Regions from separate parts of the Mesorhizobium sp. WSM4806 genome, predicted to be linked through region 1. Evidence: predicted binding sites of a transcription regulator. Region 1 holds the regulator's gene; the other holds the start of a gene.

What was found. Region 1 encodes LexA, which represses DNA repair genes until DNA is damaged. Its sites were predicted from a motif close to TGTTCNNNNTGTGTTCNG; they were not measured.
Region 2: parE (DNA topoisomerase IV subunit B) is a predicted target of LexA. The motif match lies at 2,028-2,045, and genes of this name have one in related genera.

The regions. Positions count from the first base shown of each region.
Region 1 covers NZ_JBVVQZ010000041.1:3,723-7,142, reverse strand. Annotated here, with positions in the region: gene AC0L2M_RS33940 (molybdopterin molybdotransferase MoeA) at 1-727, shown strand, start outside; gene lexA (transcriptional repressor LexA) at 832-1,584, shown strand; gene AC0L2M_RS33930 (ComEC/Rec2 family competence protein) at 1,578-3,420, opposite strand, start outside.
Region 2 covers NZ_JBVVQZ010000009.1:201,636-205,055, reverse strand. Annotated here, with positions in the region: gene parE (DNA topoisomerase IV subunit B) at 1-1,957, opposite strand, end outside; gene AC0L2M_RS16155 (GGDEF domain-containing protein) at 2,326-3,393, shown strand.

The DNA of each region.
Region 1 (3,420 bases):
GGCGGCATCGGCCAACCACCAACAGGTCAGCGTGGTGAAACGGCCGCTGGTCGCCATCATCGCCACCGGCGACGAATTGCTGCCGCCGGGCAGCGACCTTGGCCCCGACCAGATCATCTCCTCCAATGCCTATGGCGTCGCCGCCGCGGCCCGCTCGGTCGGCGCCTGCGCACTCGATCTCGGCATCGCCCCCGACCGCAAGGAGGCGATCGCCGCGCTGGTGAAAAAAGCCGTCGCCGCAGGCGCGGACGTCATCGTTACGCTGGGCGGCGCCTCGGTCGGCGACCACGACCTCGTCCATGACGTGCTGACCGGTGAAGGCATGGCGCTCGATTTCTGGAAAATCGCCATGCGGCCCGGCAAGCCACTGATGTTCGGGCGGCTGGGCGACATCCGCTGCATCGGCCTGCCCGGCAATCCGGTGGCCAGCCTGGTCTGCACGCAGCTCTTTCTGAAGCCGCTGCTGGCGCGGCTCGGCGGCCGCGCTTTCCGCCAGGACATGCGTCAGGCGCGGCTTGGCGCCGCCATGCCGGCCAACGATCTCAGACAGGACTATGTACGCGCGGTGGTGAAGGAAGAAGCCGGCACGCTTGAGGCAACGCCGTTCAGTATCCAGGATTCCTCGATGCTCAGAATGCTGGCCGACGCCAACGGACTGGTCGTGCGCGAGCCATTCGCTCCCGCGGCCGCAGCGGGCGCCGCCTGCAGCGTGCTGATGCTACGCTGAACAAAGCGTCAACACATTCATTAAACTTTAAATGGTTGCGGAACACAACTGGAACAGATAGTGTTTGTTCTGGGTTTGTTTTTCTGATTCTGTTGGGGGTCGCGATGCTGACACGCAAACAACATGAACTGCTGATGTTCATCCACGAGCGGCTGAAGGAAAGCGGCATTCCGCCCTCGTTCGACGAGATGAAGGAAGCGCTCGACCTCGCCTCCAAATCGGGGATCCACCGGCTGATCACGGCGCTGGAGGAACGCGGTTTCATTCGCCGCCTGCCCAACCGCGCCCGCGCGCTGGAGGTGCTGCGCCTGCCCGATTCGATCGCGCCGGGCCTCAATGCGGCGCGCAAATTCTCGCCGAGCGTCATTCAAGGCAGCCTTGGGCAAGGCGGCCTTGGACAGGGCGGCCTCGGACGGCAGATCAAGCCGGCGCCTTCGCGCATGCGTGCGGCCGGCAATGACGACGACGTCGTTGCCACCGTCTCCATACCGGTGATGGGCCGCATCGCTGCCGGTGTGCCGATCGACGCCATCCAGCACCAGACGCATTCGATCTCGGTGCCACCGGACATGATCACCGGCGGCACGCACTACGCGCTGGAGGTCAAGGGTGATTCGATGATCGAGGCCGGCATCTTCGACGGCGACACGGTCATCATCCGCAACGCCGACACCGCCCAGCCTGGCGAGATCATTGTCGCTCTGGTCGACGAGGAGGAAGCGACGCTGAAGCGATTCCGCCGCAAAGGTGCCTCGATCGCACTGGAAGCCGCCAATCCGGCCTACGAGACGCGCATCTTCGGGCCGGACCGGGTCAAGGTGCAGGGCAAGCTCGTCGGACTGATCCGGCGTTACTGAACGGCAGGCTTCTTGGGTTTCTCGGCCCTGAGGTATGGCGGCAGGCCCCTCGCCTCGCGCGAAAACCGCCGCTGCTCATGCCAGGGCCTGTATGGCTGTCTGACGGCAAAACGGATTTCTGCGCGCGTCGTCGCCGATAGCGGATCGAAGAAGACGGCGGCACTGCCCATGCGAGCGAGCTGCCGTTTGGTGACGACGAGAACCAGCGGGTTGCGGCAGGGTTTGTAATAGGCTGTGGCATCGTCGATGACGATCAAATCCGCAAAGGCACAGGCCGGCCGCGCGGTTTTGCGGTTGTCGGCGAGCGCAATGAGCGCGCCGGACGGATGCCGGGCCAAGCACAGGCCGGCAGTGCAGGTGAAAGGCGCTCCCGGCGGCAGGTCGGCCGGGTCGGCGATGTCGAACCGCACATCTCCTTTTTCGAATGTCTCCGGCTCGACGATCGTTGTTGAAACCAGCGCATGTTTCCAGTTGTCGGTGGTGAATTCGTTCGAACGCATCCGGTTGACGGCAAGTTCGCCGCCGCCGATCGGCAGCGCCACCAGATGCGCATCCTCCGAGATCAGCACGTCGGGGGTGCGCGTCTCGGAAATCGTCAGCAGGCCGGCGAGCGCAAAGGGAAGTGCCGCAAGCCGCAGCCATGTCGTCGCCATCGTGGCGATGACCAGGGCGACCGTCACCAGCAGAACCGATTGCAACGAAATCAGGCCGACTGCATCGACCGGCGAACGCTCCGAGATCCATCCCGAAATTGCAATCATCGCCGTCAGGCCCTTGCCCATCATGTAGAGGAAAGGGCCGTCGAGGCCGAAAGGCATTGCCAAGGCGCTGAGGACGGCCAGGAACATGACGATCGTGACGATCGGCATGACGGCCAGATTGGCGAACAGGCTGAGCGGCGAGACGCGCTGGAAGTGCCAGATGGCGAAGAGCGCGGTGGCGCTGCCGGCAATGATGGACGTCATTGCGATGGTGCCTGCCCCGGCGACGAGCTTGCGCGTGACGAAAGCGACCGGTGACCGTCGCTGTCGCGGCGCCTTGGCCTTGTCGGCACGATAGTCGGACCAACCGGCATAGGCGCCCACGAGAGCCGCAGTCGCGGCGAACGACATCTGGAAGCTTGCGCCGACCACCTCGTGCGGCGACACGACGATAACGGCGATGGCCGAAATCGCCAGGTTGCGCATGGTGAGTGCCGCCCGGTCGAACAGCACGGCGACAAGCATTACCGCCAGCATGATGAAGCTGCGTTCAGCCGCGACCACGATACCGGAAAAGATCAGATAGGCAGCGATGGAGACGAGTGCGGCAGCAGCCGCATATTTCTTGACCGGCCGGCGCGACGAAAAGTCGGGAAACAGCGCAAAGGCGCCGCGCAGCAATCCCATGACGGTGCCGGCGACAAGCGCCATGTGCAGGCCGGAAATGGAGATGATGTGGTAGATGCCGGTGCGCCGCATCGATTCGTTTATCTCTTCGGGGATGCCGGCACGCACGCCGACGATCAGCGCAGCGGCAATCTCCCCCTCGGCACCACCGATGCTGTCCCTGATATGGTCGGCGATGGTTTCGCGCGCCTTCTCGATCGACGAAGAAAGGCGTGCGGTTAACGGTGCATCTTCGGAGACGACGATCTTTGGACTGCCGAGGAAAAAGCCACTGGCACCGATACCGGCGAAATAGCTGTCAAAGGAAAAGTCAAAGCTGTCCGGTCTGACCGGGCCAGTCGGAGGCAGAAGCCTCACATAGCCGGTTGCCACCGAGCCTGCGGTCATCTCAGCGGGAATCTTGCGTGCCGACACCCTGACACGTTCGGGTGCATAACGCAGTGTCGGC
Region 2 (3,420 bases), on a different contig from region 1:
CATCCTTGGTCGCCGCCTCGGCATCGATCACGTCGACCCTGAGCAGCGTGCGCTTTCTCGGGTCCATGGTGGTTTCCTTGAGCTGGGCGGCCATCATTTCGCCCAACCCCTTGAAGCGGCCGATTTCGACCTTGCCGCGCCCGGTGAACTCGGTGCGCAGCAGTTCGTCCTTGTGCGCATCGTCGCGGGCATAGGCGACCTTGCCGCCTTGGCGGATCGAGTAGAGCGGCGGCACCGCCAGGTAGAGATGGCCGTCGCGGACCAGGCTCGGCATCTCCTGATAGAAGAAGGTGATCAGCAGCGAAGCGATGTGGGCGCCGTCGACGTCGGCGTCGGTCATGATGATGACCCGGTCGTAGCGCAGATCCTGATCGCGGTATTTTGACCGCGTGCCACAGCCAAGCGCCTGGATCAGGTCGGAAATCTGCTGGTTGCCAGCCAGCTTGTCGTTGCCGGCGCTGGCGACGTTGAGAATCTTGCCGCGCAGCGGCAGCACTGCCTGGCTGGCGCGGTCGCGCGCCTGTTTCGCCGAGCCGCCGGCCGAATCGCCCTCGACGATGAAGAGCTCGGCGCCGGCCGCGGCATTCTGCGTGCAGTCGGCGAGCTTGCCGGGCAGGCGCAGCTTGCGCACCGCGCTCTTGCGCGAGACTTCCTTCTCCTGGCGGCGGCGCACCCGCTCGTCAGCACGCGCGATCACCCATTCGAGCAGCTTCGAAGCTTCCTGCGGGTTGTCGGCCAGCCAGTGGTCGAAGGGGTCGCGGATCGCGGCCTCGACGATCCTGATCGCCTCGATCGTCGCCAGCCGGTCCTTGGTCTGGCCGACGAATTCCGGCTCGCGGATGAACACCGACAGCATGCCCGCCGCCGAGATCATGACGTCTTCCGAGGTGACGATCGAAGCGCGCTTGTTGCCGACCAGCTCGGCATAGGCGCGCAGGCCGCGCGTCAAGACGTTGCGGAAGCCGGCCTCGTGGGTGCCGCCTTCGCCGGTCGGAATGGTGTTGCAGTAGGAATTGAGGAACCCGTCGCCGCCGAACCAGGTCACCGCCCATTCGAGCGAGCCGTGGCCGCCTTGCCTGTCGCTTTTGCCGGCAAAGATTTCGCGGGTGACCTGGAATTCGTCGCCGAGCGAGGCTTTCAGATAATCCTTGAGGCCACCGGGAAAATGGAACTCGGCCTTGGCCGGCGTCGTGTCCTTCTCCTTGATCAGCGAGGGGTCGCAGGTCCAGCGGATCTCGACGCCACCGAACAGATAGGCTTTCGAGCGCGTCATCCGGTAGAGCCGCGCCGGCTCGAACGCCGCACCCTTGCCGAAGATCTGCTCGTCGGGATGGAAGCGTATCCTGGTGCCGCGGCGGTTATGCACCTCGCCGAGCTGCTCCAGACCGGTCACCGGAACGCCGCGCGAAAAGCGCTGGCGATAGAGCTGGCGGCCGCGCGCGACCTCGACCTCGAGATGGTCCGACAGCGCGTTGACGACGGAGACGCCGACGCCGTGCAGGCCGCCCGAGGTTTCGTAGACCTTGCTGTCGAACTTGCCGCCCGAATGCAGCGTCGTCATGATGACTTCGAGCGCCGGCTTCTTGAATTTCGGATGCGGATCGACCGGAATGCCGCGGCCATTGTCGGTCACCGCCAGATATCCGTCGGCCGAAAGCTCGACATCGATGAAAGTCGCGTGGCCGGCGACCGCCTCGTCCATCGAATTGTCGATGACCTCGGCGAACAGATGGTGCATCGCCTTGTCGTCCGTGCCGCCGATATACATGCCGGGCCGCCGCCGCACCGGCTCCAGCCCTTCCAGAACCTCGATGTCGGCGGCACTGTAGCTCTCGCTGCCGTCGCGGGATGCCGGGCGCTTCGCCGCCTGCACCAGCGGGTCGGCCGGGCGCGCGGTGGCGCGAACCGGTTGCGGCTGCTTGTCCAAATTGCCGAAAAGATCGTTGCTGTCGTTCATGCTGGTCCTGGATTGCGATGCTGCGAATCACCACCCGATACTGCCACGCTTTTTGCGGGCAGGCGACGGAGGTTCCCGTTACGTTCGAGGATAGAGCCTCTTACTGCAAAACCATTCGACAACCAAGCGGCGGAAATGGGCCGAGGGCATCGACGCTTTGTAAACCTTGTCCGGAGGTTACGCCGGAAGGTTGGCCGAAAAAGGGTATTCGCGGATTGCTGCTGACCTAGAATGCGGCAGAACCCGAGAAGAGGCTGTCGCTTACGCATGTTGGATTACAGTTCGCTCCTGCTGCGGCAGCGCTGTCGGGCACGTGCCTCAGCATCACCCTGTTTGCGATCTGGTGCACCGCGCCACAGGCACGCTTTGTGCTGACGGTGGCGTGCGGCATTCTCGTGCTCGTCGCACATGTGGTCTTGTTCTGGCACTATGCCAAGCATCCCAGCCCCTGGCTTTGCCAGATTGTACTTGCGCTTCTCAGCCTGGGCCTTCTGACCCTCTGCCTGTCGGCCATGCAGTATCTCGGCGTCCATGACTACAGGCGCGCCATCTTGCCGACCCTGGCTGCGATGGCGGTTTGCGCAGGCGCGACGTCGCTGGGCTTTGACGGCGTCGGCTTCATCGTCACCTACGCGACGGTAACGGCGCTGCTCTCGCTTATCGGGGTGATGTTCTGGATCAAAGGTGGTCATGATCGCCGGATATTGCTGGTCGTTTCGCTCCTGAGCGGCGTCTGTGCGCTGTCCTTCGGACTTTGCGGCGCGGTCCTGCTGGTCAAGGGCCAATGGGTGCTCGGCGTTGCGCCCGACAACTGGGCCGAACGGTTGAATTCCGCCGTGGCGGTCGCCTGCATGACGGGGCTCGGCGCATTGACGCTCTCCCTGCACCATTTGCAGGCGCAGATCGAACTGAAGGCCGAGACCATGACCGACCCATTGACCGGGCTGATGAACCGGCGGGCGTTGACGGCATTCTACGGCGAGCGGATTTTCGGCCCGTTCATGTCCGTCGCCATGTTCGACCTCGACCATTTCAAGAAGACGAACGATGTATTCGGTCATCCGGTTGGCGATCAGGTTCTGCGCCGCTTCGCCGCTGTCGTCAGAAAATACTCCAGGACCGGCGTCGACGCCTTCCGGCTGGGCGGCGAGGAATTCGTCCTCGTCATGTCGCGGATGACTGAAGAGAAGGCTTACGACATTGCGAGCAAGATCAGCGTCGCCTTCGGCACGGAAGTCGTCGCCACCCAGCTTGGTCCGTTGCGCAGCACAGTCAGTGGCGGCATCGGCTTTGGCGGGACGGATGGCACCAGTCTCGACAATGTGCTGGCCGAAGCCGACGCCGCACTCTATGCGGCAAAGCGCGCCGGGCGAAATCGCGTCGTCGCCCAGAACAAGGCGAGCAAGGCCGACGCGCCGGCCTTGCGTTCTGCCTGATTGAGGCTTCTATCTTCTTGTTAGACC